4 regions of the Streptomyces sp. NPDC090077 genome follow, and region 1 is predicted to be linked to each of the others. Evidence: riboswitches for the same ligand, from Rfam matches in the RefSeq annotation. Region 1 holds a riboswitch; each other region holds the start of a gene.
The links. Region 1 has a riboswitch for cobalamin ahead of cobN (cobaltochelatase subunit CobN). Riboswitches for the same ligand answer to the same signal wherever they lie in the genome.

Region 1 (5,804 bases):
GCGGATCGTGGCAAAGGACTGGCGGTAGATCGCGGCGCCGTCCTTCTCGTACTCGAACACGGTGTACTCGCTCATTTCTTCACTGCGATGCGGGTGTTGTGGTGGTGCGTGCGGCCGTGAGGGCGGCCGCCAGGTCTGCGAACGGCGTGGGCCGGCCGTCGAGTTCGTACCCGTCGGGGGTGGCGACCAGGTCCGCCCAGGCGGTGCCGCGCGGGTGTCCGCAGCGGCGGGCGCAGCCGGACCAGTGCACGGGCAGCGCGGCGGCGTCCGTCCGCCCTTCCCGTACGACGGCACGCGCGTCGGCGCGCACGTCCGCGAGGGACTTGGCGCAACCGGGCCTTCCCGTACAGGCGGTGACGGACAGCCAGGGGCTGTCGGGCCCGGTCACCAGGCCCGCCGCGGCGAGCAGGGCGCGCCCGTCGCCGGGGTCGGGGCCGGGCAGGACGACGCTGCGCCACGGGGTGACGCGCAGCTCGCCGCCGGCGGTGTCGGCGACCTCGGCCAGCAGCCGCCACTGGGCGGAGTCCGGACGGCCGAGCGGGGGCAGGACGCACAGGGCGTCGCCGTGCACCCCGGGCCGGGGCGGCGGCGCGTACGGCCGCGCCGCCTCGGGCAGGCGGACGGCGCCGATGCCGGCGGCGGCCAGCCGGCGGGCGAACTCCCCGCCGTCCAGGGCCTGTCCGGCGGGCAGCTCGGCGACCCGCCAGGGCCGGGTCCCGGCGGCGTCGGCGGCGTCGAGGAAGTACTCGGCGGCCAGCAGCGCCGCCCGGGCCGCGTCGCCGGCGGCCACCTCGACGGCATCGACGGCGGCTCCGAGCCGCACCACGGCCCGGTGGCCGTCGCCGTCGCCGAACACGGTCACGTCGGGGTCGAGGGCGGCGACGTCCCCGCGGCCGTCGTCGAGGGCGAAGAGGAACCGCCCGGACAGGCCCGTCGCCCGGGTGCTCGCGCAGAGCAGCCGGTCCAGCTCCCGGACCCGGTCCGCGAGGCGGGGCCCGCCCAGCGGGGTGGCCACGATGTTGCGGACCCGCTCGTGGCCGGGCGCGGGCAGCAGCCCGGCACCGTCGAGCAGCTCCGCGAGCCCGGCGCCGCAGCCGTCGGCGAGACCGCGCAGCTGGACGTTGCCGCGCGAGGTGAGTTCCAGGTGCCCGTCCCCGAACCGGTCCGCGGCGTCGCCGAGCACGGCGGCCTGCGCAGCGGTGAGCAGCCCGCCGGGGATCCGGACGCGCGCCAGGTACCCGTCATCGGCGGCGTGCAGCCGCAGCGCGCCGGGGCAGGCGTCGCCGCGGTCGCGTATGACGGGTTCGTCCCGCGATGCGGCGGAAGGTGGCTGGGGCGGCATGGCCGCGAGCATACCCACGATTCCCCACCCCCGACCTGTGTCCGTCGCCACCCCGACCAGCACCTCCACCCCACCACACCCCCAGCCCCAACACCGGCCCCCGACTCCAGGCCACAGCACCGAGGGGCACAGCCCCAAGCCGGGCCCGGGCCGCAGGCCCGGCTCAGGCCCGGCTCAGGCTGGGACACAACCCGGGGCGGGCCCGGGGCAGGCCCGGGGCAAACCCCGGGGCGGGCCCAGCGCACAACCGCGGGGCGCGTCCGGGGCGCAGCCCCAAGGCGTGTCCGGGCCGCAGGCCCGGCTCAGGCCTGGGGCGGCGCAGCCCAGGGGCGGGTCCGGCACAGGCCCAGCGCACAACCGCGGGGCGGGTCCGGGGCGCAGCCCCAAGGCGGGTCCGGGGCGCAGCCCCGGGGAACGGGCGAAGGGCGGGGCGGGGAGCAGCCCGCGCAGCGACCCCCACCCCGCACCCGCACCCGCCGGCACCGGCACCGGCACCGGCACCCCACCGCCCCCACCCGCCCCCGGCGCCCCCGGCCCACCCCCCGGGCCCGGGCAAGGCACCCCACCCCCACTCCCGGCCAGGGAAAAGGCCGCCTAAGATGACCTTCCGACGGGCCGCTCGGCCCGTCATCGCCGAGGACGGCGACATGGGAGGAAGCCCGGTGCGATTCCGGCGCGGTCCCGCCACTGTGAACCCCGCGGAGCGATCGGCCGGGTGAGTCAGGAACTCCCGCCGTCCTCACTGCCCGGGGCGCGGAAACCCCGAGGAAGGCCTGCCGCCGCATGATCCTGCTGCTGTCGACGTCCGACACCGATCTGCTCAGCGCCCGCGCCGCGAACGTCGCCGGCGGCCCCGTGCCGTACCGGTTCGCGAACCCCTCCCGCCTCCCCCTCGACGACCTGCCCGGCCTGCTCGACGGTGTCGGACTGGTCGTCGTACGCCTCCTCGGCGGTCTCCGCGCCTGGCAGGAGGGCCTCGACGTGCTCCTCGCCGCCGGGCAGACCCGCCCCGTGGTCGTGCTGACCGGCGAACAGGCTCCCGACGCGCAGCTGATGGAGGCCTCCACGGTCCCGATCGGCATCGCCGCCGAGGCGCACCGCTACCTCGCGCACGGCGGCCCGGCCAACCTGGAGCAGCTGGCCCGCTTCCTCTCGGACACCGTCCTGCTCACCGGCCACGGCTTCGAGCCCGCCGCCGCCTCCCCCACCTGGGGCCACCTGGAGCGCACCCCCGCGCAGGGCTCCGGCCCCCGGGTCGCGGTGCTCTACTACCGCGCGCACCAGATGAGCGGCAACACCGCCTTCGTGCATGCCCTCTGCAACGCCGTCGAGGCCAAGGGCGGGCAGCCGCTCCCCCTCTACGTCTCCTCCCTGCGCTCCCCCGAGCCGGAGCTGCTGGAGGCCCTGGCCACCGCCGACGCGATCGTCACCACGGTGCTCGCCGCCGGCGGCACCCGTCCCGCCACCGCCTCCGCGGGCGGGGACGACGAGTCCTGGGACGCGGGCGCGCTGGCCGGGCTGGGCGTGCCGATCCTCCAGGCCCTGTGCCTGACGGGTTCGCGCGGCACCTGGGAGGAGAACGACGAGGGCCTGTCCCCGCTCGACGCCGCCACCCAGGTCGCCGTCCCCGAGTTCGACGGCCGCCTGATCACCGTCCCGTTCTCCTTCAAGGAGATCGATGAGGACGGCCTGCCCGCGTACGTGGCCGACACCGAGCGCGCCGCCCGCGTCGCCGGCATCGCGGTGCGCCACGCCCGGCTGCGGCACATCGAGCGCGCCGACAAGAAGATCGCCCTGGTCCTCTCCGCGTACCCGACCAAGCACTCCCGCATCGGCAACGCGGTCGGCCTGGACACCCCGGCCAGCGCCGTCGAGCTGCTGCGCACGCTCATCGCGCACGGCTACGACTTCGGCCCCGTGACGGAGATCCCCGGTCTGGTCTCCGGCGACGGCGACGAGCTGATCCGCGCCCTGATCGAGGCCGGCGGCCACGACCAGGACTGGCTGACCGAGGAGCAGCTGGCCCGCAACCCGGTCCGCATCCCGGCCGCCGACTACCGGCGCTGGTTCGCCGAGCTGCCCGCCGACCTGCGCGAGAGCGTCGAGGAGCACTGGGGCGAGGCCCCCGGCAACATGTTCGTGGACCGCTCCTCGAACCCGGAGGGCGACATCGTCCTCGCGGCCCTGCGCCGCGGGAACCTGCTCATCCTGATCCAGCCGCCGCGCGGCTTCGGCGAGAACCCGATCGCGATCTACCACGACCCGGATCTGCCGCCCTCGCACCACTACCTGGCGGCGTACCGCTGGATCCAGGCGGCGGCCGAGGACGGCGGTTTCGGCGCCGACGCGATGATCCACCTCGGCAAGCACGGCAACCTGGAGTGGCTGCCGGGCAAGAACGCGGGCCTCTCCGCGTCCTGCGCGCCCGACGCCGCACTCGGCGACCTCCCCCTCGTCTACCCCTTCCTGGTGAACGACCCGGGCGAGGGCACGCAGGCCAAGCGGCGCGTGCACGCCACCCTGGTCGACCACCTGGTGCCGCCGATGGCCCGCGCGGAGTCGTACGGCGACATCGCGCGCCTGGAGCAGCACCTGGACGAGTACGCCCAGATCAGCTCCATGGACCCGTCGAAGCTGCCGGCGATCCGCGCCCAGATCTGGACGCTGATCCAGGCGGCGAAGCTGGACCACGACCTGGGTCTCGAAGAGCGCCCGGACGACGACGGCTTCGACGACTTCCTGCTGCACGTCGACGGCTGGCTGTGCGAGGTCAAGGACGCCCAGATCCGCGACGGCCTGCACGTCCTCGGCGGCGCCCCGACCGGTGAGGGCCGGGTCAACCTGGTCCTGTCCATCCTGCGCGCCCGCCAGATCTGGGGCGGCACCTCCGCCCTGCCCGGCCTGCGCGAGGCCCTCGGCCTCGACGAGTCGGCGGCGACGCGCACGGCGGCGGACACCGTCGAGGAGACGGCCCGGTCGCTGGTCCAGGCGATGGAGGACGCGGAGTGGGACCCGGCGGCGGTCGCCGCGGTCTCGGCGGGCCACCCGCAGGCGGTCTCCGACATCCTGTCCTTCGCGGCGCACGAGGTGGTCCCGCGCCTGGCCGGCACCACGGACGAGATCGCCCACGTGGTCCGGGCCCTGGACGGCGGCTTCGTCCCGGCCGGCCCGTCGGGCTCCCCGCTGCGCGGCCTGGTCAACGTCCTCCCGACGGGCCGCAACTTCTACTCGGTCGACCCGAAGGCCGTGCCCTCCCGGCTGGCCTGGGAGACGGGCCAGGCCCTCGCGGACTCGCTCCTCGCCCGCTACCGCGCCGACCACGACGACGAGTGGCCGGCCTCCGTGGGCCTGTCCCTGTGGGGCACGAGCGCGATGCGCACGGCCGGCGACGACGTCGCGGAGGCCCTCGCCCTGCTGGGCGTCCGCCCGGTCTGGGACGAGGCCTCGCGCCGCGTCACGGGCGTCGAGGCGATCCCGCTGTCCGAGCTCGGCCGACCCCGCATCGACGTGACCCTGCGCATCTCGGGCTTCTTCCGCGACGCGTTCCCGCACGTCATCGGCCTCCTGGACGACGCGGTCCGGCTGGCGGCCTCCCTGGACGAGCCGGCGGAGTCGAACTTCGTCCGGGCCCACGCCCAGGCGGACCTGGCCGCGCACGGCGACGAGCGCAAGGCCACCACCCGCATCTTCGGCTCGCGCCCGGGCACGTACGGCGCGGGCATCCTCCAGCTGATCGACTCCCGCGACTGGCGCACGGACGCCGACCTCGCGGAGGTCTACACGGTCTGGGGCGGCTACGCGTACGGCCGCGGTCTGGAGGGCCGACCGGCCCGCACCGAGATGGAGACGGCGTACAAGCGCATCACCGTCGCCGCGAAGAACACGGACACGCGCGAGCACGACATCGCCGACTCCGACGACTACTTCCAGTACCACGGCGGCATGGTGGCCACCGTCCGCGCCCTGCGCGGCACCGCCCCCGAGGCGTACATCGGCGACTCCACCCGCCCGGAGACGGTCAAGACCCGCACCCTGGTCGAGGAGACCTCCCGCGTCTTCCGCGCCCGCGTGGTCAACCCCAAGTGGATCGAGGCGATGCGCCGCCACGGCTACAAGGGCGCCTTCGAGCTCGCCGCGACGGTCGACTACCTCTTCGGCTACGACGCCACCACCGGAGTCGTCGCGGACTGGATGTACGACAAGCTCACCGAGACGTACGTCCTCGACCCGACGAACCGCGCCTTCCTGGAGGAGGCCAACCCCTGGGCCCTCCACGGCATCGCGGAACGCCTCCTGGAGGCGGAGTCCCGCGGCATGTGGGAGAAGCCGGACCCGCAGGTCCTCGAATCCCTGCGCCAGGTCTACCTGGACACGGAGGGCAACCTGGAGGGCGAGGCCGAGTAACCGGCCCTCCCCCGGCACACCGGACGGCCCGGCCCCCGCACCCCTCGTCGGAGGGGTG
Region 2 (5,804 bases), on a different contig from region 1:
CCCAAGCCGAACACGAACGCGGCCGTCAAGGTCGGCCTCACCGTTCAGGGCCCCAACGGGCTGCTGTTCAAGGGCAAGATAAAGACGAAGGGCCACGACGTCACGACCAGCACCGGCGGCACCCACAAGTGCGACGGCACCAACGGCGGCGCCAACCCGTCCAAGGTCCCCACCCCGACGGCCGCGCTCGACGACGCGGCGCGCCTGAACTACTTCGCCTGGGACGGCACGTGGTACGCGTCCTTCGACGACTTCTCCGTCGACACGATCAAGAACGTCAGCGGCGGCGGCTCCGCCTACTGGAGCATCGCCGTCAACGGCACCCCCACCCCGGTCGGAGGCTGCCAGTTCAAGCTCAACGCCGGCGATCAGGTGTCCTTCACCTGGACGTCCTTCTAGGCCCTCGTCACGCCGCCCGTGCCTCCCACGGTGCGGCGGAGCGGGTTGCGGGTTCCGGGCCCGCGACCCGCTCCGTCGTCGACGTGATCAGGCGCCCCAGCGCAGGGCGATGGTGTCGCCCACGTTGACGACCTTCTCGCGCAGCGCCCCGGCGAAGGAGGATCCGTCGACGCTGACCTTCCAGGTGTTCGAGCCGCTGTTGGCCTTGCCGTTGACCGTCGTGATCGTGCCGGTCCCGGAGGACGGGGTCACACCGGTGACGCAGCCGGAGGGGGTGGCGGCCGAGGTCGCGGCAGCCAGCACGTCGCCGAGCGTCGTGGTCGTACCGGTCGGCGTGAACGCCACCGAGCAGACCTTGAGGTTGCCGGCGCCGTCGTCGACGGTCAGCGCCAGCTTGGTCGCCGTACCGGCGGTGAACGTGGACTGGGCGACCCACTGCGGGGCTCCGGGAGTGACCGGGACGGGCGGAGCCGTGGTGAACCCGCCGCCGGCGACGGCGCGCAGGGCGTCGATCGACGCGTAGGCCGTGGGCGTGGTGTCGGAGGGCTTGTACTTGAAGCCGCCGGCCGGGTTGTACTGGTTGGCGATGAGGAAGTCGACCGGGGTCTTGCCGCTGCCGGTGAGGAAGTCGCCGGTCTGCGGGTTGAAGCCGCAGGCGTTGAGGCCCGCCACGCCCCAGCCGTTGGAGCTGGTGTTGACTCCGTACAGGGAACTGAAGGCGCCGTTGGTGGAGACCAGGGTGCTCTTGAGGAAGTTCTTCGCCTGGACGACGTCGGTGTCGGTGTTCGGGACACCGGAGACGCAGAGGGCCGCCATGGCCGCGCCCGTCATGTCAACGTCGCTCGCGGAGTTCAGGACCGTGGGGTTGCCCTCGGCCTTGTTGAAGGTCCAGCCGCCGTCCACGTGCTGGTTGGCGCGGATGCGGGTGACCATGGAGTCGGTCAGCGCCTGCGGGACGCGTGCCCCGCCGGCCTGGGTCTTGGCACCGCCCAGCGAAAGAGCGGCGAAGACGGTGCCGTTGAAGTTCCCGGACGGGCCGAAGTAGCCGGCTTCGGCGGTCTGCCAGTAGGAGTAGACGTGGGCGATGAGGTTCCGGGAGGCGGAGACGCGCGCCGGGTCGATGCCGGCCGCGTACGCGTTGAGCGTGCCGCGCTCGTAGTCCGTGACCACCGGGGAGGCCTGCGGCCAGCCCGCCGTGGACAGCAGGTTGCGGTAGACGGTGCGCGCGTTCTTCGTCGTGTCGCCGCCCGGGTAGACGTCGACGACGGCCGTGCCGGTGGCCGCGAACGCGCTGAACGCCCACTCGTTCGACAGACCGCTGCCCGCGTACGAACCGTCGGCGGCCTGGAGGGACTTGAGATAGGCCACGCCGTTGGTCTTGGACGTGGCGATCTGGGCGGGCGAGGACGTGGCGAAGGCCGGCAGGGCCGTGAGGGCGAGGGCACCGAGTGCTGCGGGCACCGCGAGCGCGAGGTGGCGGGAGGTACGGGTATGGGACATGGCCTGCTCCTGGAATGGGGGACGCCGACCCGGCCGTGGCTCGTGCGGGCGGGCAGCCCGGAGCTCGGCGGCGGCCGTCCGAACGCGTGGTACGGCTTGTGAGGTGACTCGCCAGATGGGCATTCGGGCTCGGCGACGGCCCCCTGCCGTCCCACACCGCTGCGCGTCAGCCCCGGATTCGCACCGGGTTCCCCCACGTGGCAGCCCAGGACGCTACCCGAGTGATCAACCCTCCGCCAGCCACGGTGCCGGGGACCGATGCGAGCGCCGCCGGAGCGGTGTCACATGAGACGCAGACCACCTTGACGCTGTCTTTATCCCCGTGGTCCACTCCGACTGATGAGCACTCAGCTCCAGGGGAAGCCGGTCGAAATCCGGCGCTGACCCGCAACCGTAGGCCCGGTTCCGTCCGGGCGAGTCGGAATGCCTGGAGCCGGATTTTTGCAGCGAGAAACGCCGTCGCGGACTACGGCGTGGTTCGAACGGGCTTCCCTCATGGCCGTACCGGCGCCGTGGAAGCCCCTTTGCCACGCACTGGTCCGCCCGGCCGACACGAGGGGCCGTGGTGGGGACCGCACAGCAAGCAGAGCGACACCTGGGGGGCAAGGGGCTGCTGTCGCTCGTATCGGCGGCGCTGCTGACCTTCGCCGCGGGCGTGGCCTTCGTGGGCGGTACGGTGTCCGCCGCGGCCGACCCGATCGAGCGGTGCACGTCCACCAGCGGGGCGATCGTCGCAGTCGACTTCGGCCCCTTCGGCGGCAAGGTGGAGAAGGGCTGCGACACCACGCCCACCACCGGCTACGAGCTGCTGCAGACCGCCGGGTTCAGCATGACGGGAACCGTCCACGACGGCCCCGCCTTCATCTGCCGCATCGGCAAGGGCGCCGGTACGCAGTACCCCACCCCGGCCAAGGAGGCCTGCGTCCTCACGCCGCAGGCCACCGCCTACTGGTCGTACTGGACGGCCTCGCCGGGGCAGCGCAAGTGGTCCTACAGCCAGTTGGGGGCCATGGCCCGCAAGCCCGGGCCGGGCGACGTCGAGGCCTGGGTCTACGGGGGCACCGACATCGGCGGCGGCACGAAGGGCCAGCCGTCCTTCACCCCCGACGACGTGCGCGGCTACACCACTCCCGACCCGAACGTCCCGACGTCCCCGCCCAAGGTGCCCGCCGGCCGGATCGACGTACCGGCCGCCACCCGCTGGGTCACCGGCACTCTGAAGGACGGGGAGCGCGTCGTCGACGAGGGCTCCACGACCCCGAACCACTTCCTCACCACGGAGGCCGTGTTCGCCCTGGCGGCGGCCGACCGCAAGAGCCCGGTGGCGAAGAAGATCGCCGACTTCCTCGCCACGCCCGCGCAGACCGACGCGTACGCCTACCCGGCCGGCAAAGACGGCATCCCGGACGCCACCGCCGCCGCCCGCCTCGCGCTGGTCGCCGAGGCCACCGGCAAGGACCCCCGCGCGTTCGGCGGCCACGACCTGCTCGGCGACCTCGTGAAGTACGCCTGCCCCCGCGACATCGGCGACGGCGCGAGGGTCGAAGGCTGCTTCACCAAGGGCGACTTCCGTACCACCGGACAGGCCGACGCGCAGGCCATGGCCGTCATCGCCCTGGTCAACGCCGGTATGACCCCTCCCCCCGGCTCCGTGGCCCGGCTGACCGCCCTCCAGTGCGAGGACGGCGGGTTCACCAGCATCCTCATCCGGCCCGGGAGCCCCGGCTGCGAGAGCGAGGCCGGCGCCACCGGCCTGATCACCCTGGCCCTGGAACGGGGCGGCGGCCACGAGGCGGTGCTCCAGAAGGCCCGCGGCTACCTGAAGCGGACCCAGCTGCCCACCGGCGCCTGGCCCGCCGTCTACTACGAGACCACCGGCAACCCGGCCGCCACCGGCTGGGCCGCGCAGGCACTGCGCGCCCTCGGCGACGAGGCGTTCGCGGACGCCGGCGTCTCCTGGCTCTCCAAGCGGCAGCTGCCGGCCGGCGGCTTCGGCTTCTCCGAGGACGACACCGAACCGAGGCTGTCCCCCACCTCCACGTCCGCCATCGCGGGCGCCGGCAGCGATCTCGCCACCCTGACCGCCAAGCCGGCCGTTCCGCCGACGCCCACGAACCCGCCGACCACGCCCCCGGCCGGTGAAGGTCCCGACCTGAAGAAGGGCGCCGCGTACCTGACCGCACCGTCCCGGCTGGTCCAGGGCCGGTTCTACGAGAGCGAGCCCGGCACGGGCTTCGCCGAATACGGCCTGACCATCGACGGCGCGTACGCCCTCGCCGCCACCGGCGAGGACAACGCCGCCCTGCGCAACATCGTCGACTTCATGGACAAGGGCGGCAAGGACGGCCAGAAGCGCGGCATCCACGACTGGACCCTCATCGGCACCAAGTACGCGAGCGGCGGCTCCATCGGAAAGGCGGCCGTACTCGCCGAAGCCGTGGGCCGCGACCCCCGGAACTTCGGCGGCCAGGACCTGATCGCCGCGCTCGCCAAGATCACCTGCCAGGCCAGGACCTCCACCGTCCAGCAGTGCGCGGCCAAGGGCAACTACGCCTACGCCACCTCCGTCTTCAAGCAGTCCCTCGGCGTCATGGCCCAGCTCCGCGCCGGTGAGCAGGCCGCCGCGGCCGAGCCCGCCGCCTACCTCAAGAGCCTCCAGGAACCTTCGGGTGCCTGGGTGAGCCTGATCGGCGAGCCCAGCGGTCCCGAAGTGGACTCGACGGCCATGGCCGCCATGACGGTGGACCTGCTCCCCGACGCCGGCTCCCAGGCTGCGGTCGACAAGGCCATCGCCTGGCTCGCCGCCCAGCAGAAGGAGGACGGCGGCTTCCCCGGCGCCTCCGGAAACTCCGTCAACTCCACGGCCCTCGCCGTCCAGGGGCTCTCGCTGGACGCACCCAAGTACGGCCCCCAGATCGCCAAGGCCCGCACGTTCCTGCTGAGCCAGCAGAACGGCGACGGCGGCTTCAACGTGGCCAAGGGCGGCCAGACCGGCTCCGACCTGCGCGCCTCCGCCCAGGCCGTCGGCGGCGCGACCGGCATCTCCTTCGGCACGCTGACCCGCGACCTGACCGGCACCACCCCCCAGCCCCTCCCCACCATCTCCGGCGGAACGTCCGGTGGTACCTCCGGAGGCAACGGCTCGCCCGTCATCGTGACGCCGGGCGAGAACGGTGGCGGCACCGGCACCGGCTCCGCGGGCGGCGCCGGGTCCGGCGGCGGACCGCTCGCCTCCACCGGGGCCCAGGTGGGCACGTTGGCCGCTGCCGCGCTGGCCCTGACCCTCGGCGGCCGGGGCCTCACCCGCGCCGCGAAGCGCCGCCGCCGGACGGGAGCGGGAGCATGAGCCGCAACCACCTCGTACGCGCCCTGGCCAGGACCGCTGCCGCGCTGGGGCTGACGGTGGCGGCCCTCGCCGCCACCGCGGCCCCGGCGGACGCCGCACCGCAGCCGATGGGCCGGTGCACCACCTCTTCGGGGGTCGTGCTCGCAGTGGACTTCAGCCACTGGGGCGGCCCCGTCTACCGCTCCTGCGGCACCACCCCCACCACCGGCTACGAGCTCCTCAACCAGGGCGGCTGGGCCACGACCGGCACCGGTCACGACGGTCCCGCCTTCATCTGCCGCATCGGCTACAGCGGCCACCAGGGCGGCAAGCAGTACCCGACCCCGCAGCAGGACGACTGCGTGCTGACCCCGCCGGCCTCCGCGTACTGGTCGTACTGGCACGCCGACCCCGGGCAGAACGCCTGGCAGTACAGCCAGCTCGGCGCAATGCTCTACAAGCCGAAGCCCGGCAGCGTCGACCTGTGGATCTTCGGCGGCACGAACATCGAGGGCACCGAGGGCAAGCCCACCGTCACCCCCGACCAGCTCCGCGCCAAGAACACCCGGCCCACCGAGGG
Region 3 (5,804 bases), on a different contig from region 1:
ATCAGCACCCGGGGGGCCATCGCCACCGCGCCCGCGATCGCCGCGCGCTTGCGCTGCCCGTACGACAGCAGGTGCGTCGGGCGGTCCCGCAGCGCCGTGATGTCCAGCGCGGCCAGCGCGGCGTCCACCCGCTCGCGGACCTCCGCCGCCGGCAGCCCCAGGTTCATCGGGCCGAAGGAAACGTCCTGCTCCACGGAGGCCGCGAACAGCTGGTCGTCCGGGTCCTGCACCACCAGCTGCACCGAGGTGCGCAGCCGGACCAGCCCCTTGCGGTCGTACGCCACCTCCGCGCCGCCCAGCCGCAGCGAGCCCGAACCGGGCCGCAGGCCACCGCTCAGCAACCGCATCAGGGTGGTCTTGCCGCTGCCGTTGCGGCCCAGCAGCACCAGCGCGCGGCCCTCGGCGATGCCGAAGTCCACCCCGGACAGCACGGCCGGGCCGTCCTCGTACGCGTACCCCGCGCCGACCAGCTCCACCAACGGGGTCACAGCCACAGCTCCTTCAGTACGAGTGTCCCCGCGACCAGGGCGGCCAGCAGGGCGGCGGACCCCGCGAGGAACCGCCGGGACAGCGTCGCCTCGGGCACGAGCACCCGCAGCGCGCCGTCGTAACCGCGCCCCGCCAGCCCCTCCTGGAGCCGGGCCGCGCGGTCGAAGGCCCGGACGAACGAGGTCGCGGCGAGCCCGGCCAGCGAGCGCCACACCGCCGCCCGGCCGGTCTGCCCGAGCCGGGCCGCCTGGGCGCGCCGGACCTGCGCCACCGAGTCCAGCAGCAGGAAGCCGATCCGGTACATCACCAGGGCCACGTCCACGACGGGGGCCGGCACCCCGGCCCGCACCAGCCGGGGCAGCACGTCGGAGACCGGGGTGGTGAAGGCGAACAGCAGCACTCCGAGCGAGGCCGCCGAGGTGCGCAGCAGCAGTTCGGCCGCGTGCCGGGGCCCGTCCGGGGCCGGGGCGAGGAAGCCGTCCGGGCCGCCCACCGACACCAGCAGCGGCAGCGCCCCGGTCACGCAGAAGCCCAGCGGGATCCGGAAGGCCCGCCACAGCTGCCGCGGGGCCACCCCGGCCGGGCCGAGCAGCACGGCCAGGGTCGCGGCCGCCACCAGCGGCCCGCCGGGCCAGGGCGGCAGGCACACCGCGGTGACGGTGAGCCCGAGGCCCAGCAGGGCCTTCTCCAGCGGGTGGCGCCCCCGCCAGCGGCTGGAGTGGGCCGCCACGTCGATCGGCAGCACCGCCTACGGCTCCGGGGTCTGCTCGGCCCCGGCCCCGGACTGTGCGAGGGCCTGCGCCGCGCCCTGGCGGCGGCCCTTGCGGACGCCGAAGTAGTAGGCGAGCACGCCCGCCCCGAGCGCCGCCTGGAGGGCGAACAGTGCGGACTCGACCTCGCCCGAGGGGGGTTCGTACAGCGGGGAGAACCAGGGCTCGTAGTCCGGCTTCAGCTCGGTGATGGCGCTCTCCGCCTGCGCGTCGGCGCCGGCGAACGGCTCCTCCTTGCCGTCGCCGAGCCCCAGCGCGAGGGGGAGCACGGCCAGTGCCGCCACCACGAGCAGCAGCAGGGTGTTGATCTTCGCGTTCCTGGTCATCAGACCGCCGCCTCCTGCTTCGCGCCCTTGCCGCCGGTCAGCTTCGCGACCCCGAGCCGGACCAGGTCCGACTTGCTGGACTGCATCAGCAGCCGCATCACGAGCACCGTCAGCAGGCCCTCGCTGATCGCGAGCGGGATCTGGGTGAGGGCGAAGATGCCCGCGAACTTCTCCAGGGAGCCCAGGAAGCCGCTCGCCGGGTCGGGGAAGGCCAGCGCCAGCTGGACCGAGGTGACGCAGTAGGTGACCAGGTCGGCGAAGAACGCGCCGAAGAAGACGGTCACCATCAGGGGCGCGCCGGACTTGCGCAGCAGCCGGTAGACCCCGTAGCCCGCCCAGGGGCCGGCGATGGCCATCGAGAAGACGTTGGCGCCGAGCGTGGTGAGCCCGCCGTGGGCCAGCAGCAGGGCCTGGAACAGCAGGGTGATCGTGCCGAGCACCGCCATGATCGGCGGCCGGAAGAGGATGGCCCCGAGCCCCGTCCCCGTCGGGTGGGAGCAACTGCCCGTCACGGAAGGGATCTTCAGGGCGGACAGGACGAAAGTGAACGCACCGGACGCTCCGAGCAGCAGGGTGCTCTCCGGGTTCGACTTCACCTCGCGGGTCAGCGCGCGGACCCCGTGGACGACGAAGGGGGCGGACGCGGCGCCCCAGGCGACCGCGTGCAAAGGGGGCAGGAACCCCTCGGCTATATGCATGGTTCGGGAGACCTCTCCAGCACCTCGTGGATGGACGACGCGCCCCGGCCGGTCTCCTGGCTCACGGGTACTGATGCCCTGGCTCCGCCTTCCCGGGCCCGTGCGGTCTCCCACGCGGGCCCAGTGGCTTCCCGCGAGGGAGTGGAGCCGGACTTCCCGATCACAGTGGCGAGGGCCGCACCGGTTTCCCACCGGTTTCCCGAACACCAAGGCCAGACGACCCTAGTCGTCCGTACGGACCGTCACAACCCGGACCGATCCGGCCACCCGGCCGCCGCCCCGCCGCGCACCCGGACGGGCCCCGCCCGCTGGCCGGTCCGCCGGGCGCCCGGCACGGTGGAGGACATGGCCGACGACGACAGCCCCCGCTACGAGGACCTCTCCGCCGTCTACGTGAACTGCACCCTCAAACGCTCCCCCGAGACCAGCAACACCGAGGGCCTGATCGCGCGGAGCCGGGCCGTGATGGAGTCGGCCGGCGCCCGCACCTCGCTGATCCGTGCCGTCGACCACGACATCGCCACCGGCGTCTGGCCGGACATGACCGAACACGGCTGGGACAGCGACCAGTGGCCGGTCCTGTACAGCCGGATCATGGACGCCGACATCCTGGTGCTGTGCGGCCCGATCTGGCTCGGCGACAACAGCTCCGTCATGAAGCAGGTCATCGAGCGGCTCTACGCCTGCTCGTCGCTGCTGAACGAGCACGGCCAGTACGCCTACTACGGGCGCGTCGGCGGAGCACTGATCACGGGGAACGAGGACGGCGTCAAGCACTGCGCCATGAACGTCCTCTACAGCCTCCAGCACCTCGGCTACGCCATCCCGCCCCAGGCCGACGCCGGCTGGATCGGGGAGGCCGGCCCCGGCCCCTCCTACCTGGACCCGGGCTCGGGCGGTCCGGAGAACGACTTCACCAACCGGAACACCACCTTCATGTCCTGGAACCTGATGCACCTGGCAGCGCTCCTCAAGCGCTCCGGCGGCATGCCGGCCCACGGCAACCAGCGCTCCCTGTGGGACGCCGGCTGCCGCTTCGACTTCCCCAACCCGGAACACCGCTAGCAGCGGGCCGGCGGGCTCCGGGCGGTACGCGGGTCAGCAGGTGTTGGGGTGCGGGAAGTCCAGCACGAGCCGCTCGGGCGCGTGCAGGACGGAGGTCTTCCAGGTCGGCTTGGTGTCGAAGGCGGCGCCGAAGGTCACGTACCCCTCGTAGTCGCCGGTCATGGCCATGCCCTTGAGCTTGCTGAGGTAGATCTTCTGGAGCCTGGGGCCCTGGTAGACGTTCTGCCCGGCGTCGTTGTGACCGGCGGCCGGGTGCAGGCGGATCTCCAGGAAGTACTTCCCGGCCAGCGGTACCGGCTGGCCCGATCCGTCGTAGACGAGCTCGGACACGGGCGTGACGGTGACCGGGGGCACGTAGCCCTGGAGGTCGATCACGAGCCGGTCGTACGTGCAGTGCCCGCCCCAGCGGGCGTTGACGACGAGGGGCGTCTGGGTGCGGGTGGTCGTGGTGGCGGCGGAAGCCGGTGACGCGGAGAGCGCGAGCCCGGCGGTGAGCAGGGCACCCGTGGCGATGGCCACGAGCCGGCGGCGGTGCGGGTGACGCATGATGTCTCCCCGGTTCCGTGAGACGGGGACTGCCTGTCATCTCATAGGACACCGCCGGGGGGCGTACGGTTGCGCGCGCCGCCTCAGAAAGCCAGCAGCGCGCTCAGCTGTGCGTCCAGGTCGTAGTGGCGCCGCTCCTGCCCGACCGGCACCAGCTCCGTCATCCGCCGGCACAGCTCGCGCACGTCCTTGGCGCGGGCGGAGACCACGCAGCTCTGCTCGCCGTTGCTGAAGCCGAGCAGGACGCGCGGCTCCGAGCCGCTCCAGCGCGGCCACACCTGGATGTCGCCCTCGCCGGTGGCGCTGCTCTGCCCGTCGAGCAGCAGCTCCCGGGAGAAGACCCAGCGGGCCAGGTGCGTCCCGGCGCCGCGGAAGTCGACGGCCACCTCGTACGGGCGGTCCGTGCGGTAGACGAACCGGCCGGTGAGGGGGACGGACAGGGGGGCGGCTTCCAGCCGGAGCGGCAGGAGTCTCTGTTCGGTGATGGTGGCCATCGGCGGCTGCCTCTCGTCGCGCGCAGGGTCTTCCCGCAGCCCTTCCGGCACGGTATCCCCGGCCCGGCGGCGCGCTCCGGGGCCGAAGGTCCCGAGCAGCCGGGCCGCAGGGCCTCTTTTCGGCCACGGGAACGCGAAGGGCCCGCCCTCCGGGGGGAGGGCGGGCCCGGTGGCGCGCGGCGGACCGGCCGCGCGGCCGGCCGCTACGGCAGCGGGTTGTAGATCAGCGAGTCGTGGTTGTTGGACTGGCCGATCGCGGTGAAGCCGGAGCCGTTGGCCTGGGCGCCGTTGTTCTGGTTCGACGCCCCGAAGCCCGACGCGACCTGCTGCGCGGTGGAGGAGTTGCCGAGGTTGCTGCCGCCCACTCCGCTGCCGAGGATCCCGGCGAGGGCGGCGTTCGAGGCGGTGCCGGCGGCGCCGGCCCCGTTGTCCGCCTGGGCCGTGCCCGTGAAGAGGGCGGCGGCGAGGGGGAGCGATGCGAGCGCCGCCATCACGCGGATGCTGCGGATGCCTGCCATGGTGAAGCCTCCAGTACGCAAAACAGCAAGGGGGTAAGGCGGTTGGCCGACCGCCCGGGGGTGACGCGACGTCGCGTGACCAGAGTGGCGCACGTGATCATCGAGAAACCAGCCCGGACCTGCTTCTTCCCTCGCAAGCGTGATCAACTCGGTCCAAACCCCGAACTGGAGGTCATTTTCGTTTTTCCCGGATCCCGGGGATCAGCACTCGATGACGTTGACCGCGAGGCCGCCGCGGGCCGTCTCCTTGTACTTGATCTTCATGTCGGCGCCGGTCTCCTTCATGGTCTTGATGACCTTGTCGAGGGAGACCTTGTGGCTGCCGTCCCCGCGCATCGCCATCTTCGCGGCGGTGACGGCCTTGACGGCGGCCATGCCGTTGCGCTCGATGCAGGGGATCTGGACCAGGCCGCCGACCGGGTCGCAGGTCAGGCCGAGGTTGTGCTCCATGCCGATCTCGGCGGCGTTCTCGACCTGCTCGGGGGTGCCGCCCAGCACCTCGGCGAGGGCGCCCGCCGCCATCGAGCAGGCGGAGCCCACCTCGCCCTGGCAGCCGACCTCGGCGCCGGAGATCGAGGCGTTCTCCTTGAAGAGCATGCCGATCGCGCCCGCGGCGAGCAGGAAGCGGACCACGCCGTCCTCGTCCGCGCCGGGCACGAAGTTCACGTAGTAGTGCAGGACGGCCGGCAGGACGCCCGCGGCGCCGTTCGTGGGGGCGGTCACCACGCGCCCGCCCGCGGCGTTCTCCTCGTTGACGGCCATCGCGTAGATCGTCGTCCACTCGCTGCGGTGCATCATCGGGTCGCCCTCGGTGCGCAGCTGGCGCGCCGTGGACGCGGCGCGGCGCTTGACGCGCAGGCCGCCCGGGAGGATGCCCTCGCGGGACATGCCGCGCGAG
Region 4 (5,804 bases), on a different contig from region 1:
AAGTCCGGGTAGCGCATCGGGCGGAGCGTGAGCTCGAAGCCCGGGTCCAGGAGGTTCTTCTTGTCGGTGGAGCTCATTACTGGCAGGCCTCGCAGGACTCGGGGTTCTCAAGGGAGCAGGCCAGCGCCTCGGCGTCGAGGGCCTGGGGCAGCTGGGCCGGGGCGGCGGCGGCCGGGACGGCGGCCGCGCCGGAGGCGGCACGGGCGATCTTCGTCGCCGGGCGGGAGCGCAGGTAGTACGTGGTCTTCAGACCCTGCTTCCAGGCGTACGCGTACATCGAGCTGAGCTTGCCGATGGTGGGCGTCTCCAGGAACAGGTTCAGCGACTGGCTCTGGTCCAGGTACGGCGTGCGCGCCGCCGCCATGTCGATCAGGCCGCGCTGCGGGATCTCCCACGCCGTGCGGTACAGCTCGCGGATCTCGGCCGGGATCCAGCCGAAGCCCTGGACGGAGCCGGAGGAGTCGCGCAGCGCCTCGCGGGTCTGCGCGTCCCACACGCCGAGCTGCTTGAGGTCCTCCACCAGGTAGCCGTTGACCTGGAGGAACTCGCCGCTGAGGGTCTCGCGCTTGAAGAGGTTCGAGACCTGCGGCTCGATGCACTCGTACACGCCCGCGATCGAGGCGATCGTCGCCGTCGGGGCGATGGCGAGGAGCAGCGAGTTGCGCATGCCGGTCTGCGCGACGCGGGCGCGCAGGGCCTCCCAGCGCTCGGGCCAGTGGCGCTCGGTCTCGTAGTGGTCCGGGTGCAGGACGCCCTGGGCGGTGCGGGTCTCGGCCCAGGCCGGGAGCGGGCCGGAGCGCTCGGCGAGGTCGCAGGAGGCCTCGTACGCGGCCAGCATGATCCGCTCGGAGATCTTCGTGGACAGGGCCTTCGCCTCGGCCGAGTCGAAGGGCAGGCGCAGCTTGAAGAAGACGTCCTGGAGGCCCATCGCGCCCAGGCCCACCGGACGCCACTTGGCGTTGGAGCGGCCGGCCTGCTCGGTCGGGTAGAAGTTGATGTCCACGACGCGGTCGAGGAAGGTCACGGCCGTGCGGACGGTCTCGTCCAGGCGCGCCCAGTCCATGTCGCCGTCGGCGACGAACGCGCCGAGGTTGACCGAGCCGAGGTTGCAGACGGCCGTCTCGCCGTCGTTGGTGACCTCGATGATCTCGGTGCAGAGGTTGGAGGAGTGGACGACGGTGCCGGGCAGCGCGGTCTGGTTCGCGGTCCGGTTGGAGGCGTCCTTGAAGGTCATCCAGCCCTGGCCGGTCTGCGCGAGGGTGCGCATCATGCGGCCGTAGAGGTCCCGGGCCGGCATGGTCTTCTTGGCCAGGCCCGCCGCCTCGGCCTTGGTGTAGGCGGCGTCGAACTCGTCGCCGTACAGGTCCACCAGCTCGGGGACGTCGGCCGGGGAGAACAGCGACCAGTCGGCGTCGGCGTTCACGCGGCGCATGAACTCGTCCGGGATCCAGTGGGCGAGGTTGAGGTTGTGCGTACGGCGCTGGTCCTCGCCGGTGTTGTCGCGGAGCTCCAGGAACTCCTCGATGTCCGCGTGCCAGGTCTCCAGGTAGACGGCGGCGGCGCCCTTGCGGCGGCCGCCCTGGTTCACGGCGGCGACGGAGGCGTCGAGGGTCTTCAGGAACGGCACGATGCCGTTGGAGTGGCCGTTGGTGCCGCGGATCAGCGAACCGCGGGCGCGGATGCGGGAGTACGAGAGGCCGATGCCGCCGGCGTGCTTGGACAGGCGCGCGACCTGGTGGTAGCGGTCGTAGATCGAGTCCAGCTCGTCCAGCGGGGAGTCCAGCAGGTAGCAGGAGGACATCTGCGGGTGGCGGGTGCCGGAGTTGAAGAGCGTGGGGGAGGACGGCAGGTAGTCGAGCCGGCTCATCAGGCGGTACAGCGAGGCGACTTCCTCGACGGCCTGGACGCTCTCGTCCTCGGCGAGGCCGCAGGCCACGCGCAGCATGAAGTACTGCGGGGTCTCGATCACCTGGCGGGTGATGGGGTGGCGCAGCAGGTAGCGGCTGTGCAGGGTGCGCAGGCCGAAGAAGCCGAAGCGGTCGTCCGCGCCCTCGGCGAGCGTGTGCTCGACCAGGGCGTTCAGGCGGGCGGCGTGGGCGGCGACGAACTCGGCGGTGCGGTCGGCGATCAGGCCCTCGCGGTGGCCGACGGCGACGGACTCGGCGAAGGAGGTCGAGCCCTGGCCGGCGGCCTCGTCGGCCACGGCCAGCGTCAGCAGGCGGGCGGCGAGCCGGGAGTAGGCGGGGTCCTCGGAGATCAGGCCCGCCGCGGCCTCGGTGGCCAGCCCGCGCAGCTCGGCCTCGTCGGCGGAGGCGCTGCGGCCGCGCAGGGCGGCGGCGGCGATCCGGCCGGGGTCGGTGTCGGGGAGGTCGGCGGTCAGCTCGGTGAGAGTACGCAGCAGCGCGGCCCCCGGGCCTTCGGTGGTGTCGCCAGAAACGGACTCGGCGCGCGGTGCAGAAGGCGCGATGGTCACGGCGGGAGCTCTCCCTCGCTCGGCCCGGTCGTCGGCGGGTCGGGGCGCGGGGAGGCGCACGCGGGCGCGACGGATCGCGACACACCGCATGGCGTCCACCGGCCCAACCGCGAGGCCCGGACGTGGTCGGCACCCGGTTCGGTCGACCCGGGCGCACTGTCGGCAGGTCCTCGGACTTTTCATACCGTTGCGGGACAGTTCCGGATTCGCACCGGATTCCCCTGCGGCGACAGCGAGGATGAGCATACATGTGGGGGGCCGCCCGCGCGCGACCCACCACATGTTGTGTCGGCGTGGCTACAGCTCCAGGCGGTAGGTGAGCAGTTTCAGGGCCGGGATGGGCGACCAGTCGCGCTCCGGAGTGCGTACGAAGCCCAGACGCGCGTAGATCCGCTGGGCGCCCAGCATGGCCGGCTGGGTGGACAGCACGAGGGCCCCGACCCCCAGGGCCCGGGCCCGTTCGGCACAGGCCCGTACGAGGGCCTCGCCGACGCCCTTGCCGCGCGCCTCGGAGGCGACCGCCAGCATCCGGAACTCGGCCTCCTGCGGCCCGGCCACGTCCGCGAGCCGGCTCCCGGGTGCGGCGAACGTCACTCCGCCGAGCACCCGGCCGTCCTCCACGGCGACGAGCACCTCCCCGTCCCCGGCCCGCCCGGCGACGTCGCGCAGGACGTTCAGGTAGGCGTCGTCCTCGTTCAGGTCCAGCAGCCCGTCCCCGCTGTAGGCCGTCCCGGTGATTTCCCCGAGCCGCCCGTACTCGTCTTCCCTCGCCGTTCTGATCTCGATGTCCATGCCGCCGAGTGTGCCGGACGGGTGTCGGTGGTCGGCGCTGTCGTCGGATCAGCAACCGTCGTTGGAAGGCGAGCGAGGCGTGACCGTGATGACCGGCCACCGTTCCCACGTGCCGACCGAGGACTTCGAGGAGATCGCCCGCACGGGCGCCCCCGGCCAAGCCGAAGGGCCCCGCCGTCTCGATCTGTGACGGCGGGGCCCTTCGTCCGCGTAGGACGGCCTCAGCAGCAGCGGAAGCCCTCGCGGGGGTCCGCCTCGCGGGCGTCCGTGCGGGCCCGCTCGAAGGCGCGCCGGGTCAGGACCTCGGCGTCCGGGTCGTGGGCGCGGGCGTGCGCGACGTAGCGGTCGTACGCGGCCTCGCCGGAGAACTCCCGGACGTAGAACCGGGCCTTCGCCAGCGCCCCGCGCACCCCGCTCACGCGACCGGTTCCTTGGCCTTGCCGCCGTCCCCGTCGAGGCCGGCGGCCGCGAGCTCGGCCTTCTCCTCGGCGGTGGCGATCAGCCCGGCCGGGGCGATGATCTTCGACTCGGTCCACGGCACCTCGGAGAGGCTGACCGACTCCGGGTTGCGGACGGCCTTGAGGCAGACCCGGGCCGCGTCCACCAGCACGATGACGATCAGCACCGCGAACAGCGCCGACAGCACCCCGTCGACCGTGGCGTTGGTGACCACGGTGTGCATGTCGTCCATGTTCTTGGCGGGCGGCAGCACCTTCCCGGCGTCGATGCCGGTCTGGTACTTCTCGCGCTGCGCGAAGAAGCCGACCTTCACGTCGTCCGAGAAGATCTTCTGGTAGCTCGCGGTGAGGGTGACGGCCACGTCCCAGGCCAGCGGGACGCCCGTGACCCAGGCCCACTTGAGCCGCCCGGACTTGACGAGCAGCGTGGTGCAGACGGCCAGGGCGACGGCCGCGAGCAGCTGGTTCGCGATGCCGAACAGCGGGAAGAGCTGGTTGATGCCGCCCAGCGGGTCCTTGACGCCGACCCACAGGAAGTAGCCCCAGCCGCCGACGACCACGGCGCTCGCGAGCCACACGCCCGGCTTCCAGCTGACGTCCTTGAAGGACTTGTGCACGTTGCCGAGCGTGTCCTGGAGCATGAACCGGCCGACGCGGGTGCCGGCGTCGACGGTGGTCAGGATGAACAGGGCCTCGAACATGATGGCGAAGTGGTACCAGAAGGCCTTCATCCCGGCGCCGCCGATGACCGACGAGAAGATCTCCGACATCCCGAGTGCGAAGGTCGGCGCGCCACCCGTGCGGGACAGCAGGCTGGCCTCCTCGACGTCCTTCGCGGCCTGCGCGAGGGCCTCCGGGCTGATCGCGAAGCCGAAGTCGGTGACCGCCTTCGAGGCGGTCTGGACGGTGGCGCCGATGACGCCGCCGGGGGAGTTCACCGCGAAGAAGAGGCCGGGCTCGATGATGCTCGCCGCTATCACCGCCATGACGGCGACGAAGGACTCGGTGAGCATGGCGCCGTAGCCGATGACCCGGACCTGGGTCTCCTTCTGGATCATCTTCGGGGTGGTGCCCGAGGCGACCAGCGAGTGGAAGCCGGACAGGGCGCCGCAGGCGATGGTGATGAAGACGAACGGGAACATCGACCCGGCGAAGACGGGGCCGTCGCCGCCCGCGGCGAAGTCGGTGACCGAGGGCATCTTCAGCGTCGGCATCGCGAGGACGACGCCGACCGCCATCAGGGCGATGGTGCCGACCTTCATGAAGGTGGACAGGTAGTCGCGGGGAGCGAGCAGCAGCCACACCGGCAGCACCGAGGCGATGAAGCCGTAGACCACCATCCAGATGACCAGCGTCTCCTTCTCCAGGGTGAACGTGCTCGCCCAGGAGGAGTCGGCGACCCAGCCGCCGGCGACGATGGCGAGCAGCAGCAGCGCGACGCCTATGACGGAGACCTCGGTGACCCGGCCCGGCCGCAGCACGCGCAGGTAGACGCCCATGAAGAGGGCGATCGGGATGGTCATGCCGATGGAGAAGACGCCCCAGGGGGAGTGCGCCAGCGCGTTGACGATGACCAGCGCGAGCACCGCCAGCAGGATGACCATGATGACGAACACGGCGACGAGGGCGGCGGCGCCGCCGACGGGGCCGATCTCGTCCCGGGCCATCTGGCCGAGCGAGCGGCCGTCGCGCCGGGTGGAGAAGAACAGGGTCACCATGTCCTGGACGGCGCCGGCGAAGATGACGCCCGCGACGATCCAGATGGTGCCCGGCAGGTAGCCCATCTGCGCGGCCAGCACCGGGCCGACCAGGGGGCCGGCGCCGGCGACGGCGGCGAAGTGGTGGCCGAAGAGCACGCGCCGGTCGGTGGGGTGGAAGTCGACACCGTTGTCGAGGCGTTCGGCGGGGGTGGCCCGAGTCTTGTCGAGTCGCAGGACGCGGGTGGCGATGAACCGGGAGTAGAAGCGGTAGCCGATGGCGTACGAGCCCAGGGCGGCCGCGAGCAGCCAGGCGGCCGAGATCTCCTCACCCCGGGACAGGGCGAGCACGCCCCAGCCGAGGGCTCCGACGAGCGCCACGCC

Region 2: linked by a shared signal. The riboswitch ahead of ACIPW5_RS02875 (hypothetical protein) and the one ahead of cobN (cobaltochelatase subunit CobN) in region 1 are both predicted to bind cobalamin.
Region 3: linked by a shared signal. The riboswitch ahead of ACIPW5_RS29300 (energy-coupling factor ABC transporter permease) and the one ahead of cobN (cobaltochelatase subunit CobN) in region 1 are both predicted to bind cobalamin.
Region 4: linked by a shared signal. The riboswitch ahead of ACIPW5_RS15450 (ribonucleoside-diphosphate reductase subunit alpha) and the one ahead of cobN (cobaltochelatase subunit CobN) in region 1 are both predicted to bind cobalamin.

What each region holds. Positions count from the first base shown of each region.
Region 1 covers NZ_JBIVEG010000046.1:31,067-36,870, reverse strand. The annotation lists gene ACIPW5_RS37735 (precorrin-8X methylmutase) at 1-75, opposite strand, end outside; gene ACIPW5_RS37730 (cobalamin biosynthesis protein CobG) at 80-1,354, opposite strand; cobalamin riboswitch at 1,936-2,093, shown strand; gene cobN (cobaltochelatase subunit CobN) at 2,126-5,746, shown strand.
Region 2 covers NZ_JBIVEG010000001.1:655,675-661,478, forward strand. The annotation lists gene ACIPW5_RS02870 (DUF4430 domain-containing protein) at 1-399, shown strand, start outside; gene ACIPW5_RS02875 (hypothetical protein) at 487-1,899, opposite strand; cobalamin riboswitch at 1,996-2,135, opposite strand; cobalamin riboswitch at 2,257-2,327, shown strand; gene ACIPW5_RS02880 (prenyltransferase/squalene oxidase repeat-containing protein) at 2,465-5,245, shown strand; gene ACIPW5_RS02885 (hypothetical protein) at 5,242-5,804, shown strand, end outside.
Region 3 covers NZ_JBIVEG010000022.1:99,026-104,829, forward strand. The annotation lists gene ACIPW5_RS29285 (energy-coupling factor ABC transporter ATP-binding protein) at 1-494, opposite strand, end outside; gene cbiQ (cobalt ECF transporter T component CbiQ) at 485-1,234, opposite strand; gene ACIPW5_RS29295 (energy-coupling factor ABC transporter substrate-binding protein) at 1,238-1,585, opposite strand; gene ACIPW5_RS29300 (energy-coupling factor ABC transporter permease) at 1,585-2,283, opposite strand; cobalamin riboswitch at 2,312-2,509, opposite strand; gene ACIPW5_RS29305 (flavodoxin family protein) at 2,629-3,348, shown strand; gene ACIPW5_RS29310 (hypothetical protein) at 3,382-3,894, opposite strand; gene ACIPW5_RS29315 (SsgA family sporulation/cell division regulator) at 3,978-4,388, opposite strand; gene ACIPW5_RS29320 (hypothetical protein) at 4,592-4,906, opposite strand; gene ACIPW5_RS29325 (L-serine ammonia-lyase) at 5,108-5,804, opposite strand, start outside.
Region 4 covers NZ_JBIVEG010000007.1:288,846-294,649, forward strand. The annotation lists gene ACIPW5_RS15445 (ribonucleotide-diphosphate reductase subunit beta) at 1-77, opposite strand, end outside; gene ACIPW5_RS15450 (ribonucleoside-diphosphate reductase subunit alpha) at 77-2,473, opposite strand; cobalamin riboswitch at 2,617-2,754, opposite strand; gene ACIPW5_RS15455 (GNAT family N-acetyltransferase) at 2,771-3,265, opposite strand; gene ACIPW5_RS15460 (YbdD/YjiX family protein) at 3,487-3,684, opposite strand; gene ACIPW5_RS15465 (carbon starvation CstA family protein) at 3,681-5,804, opposite strand, start outside.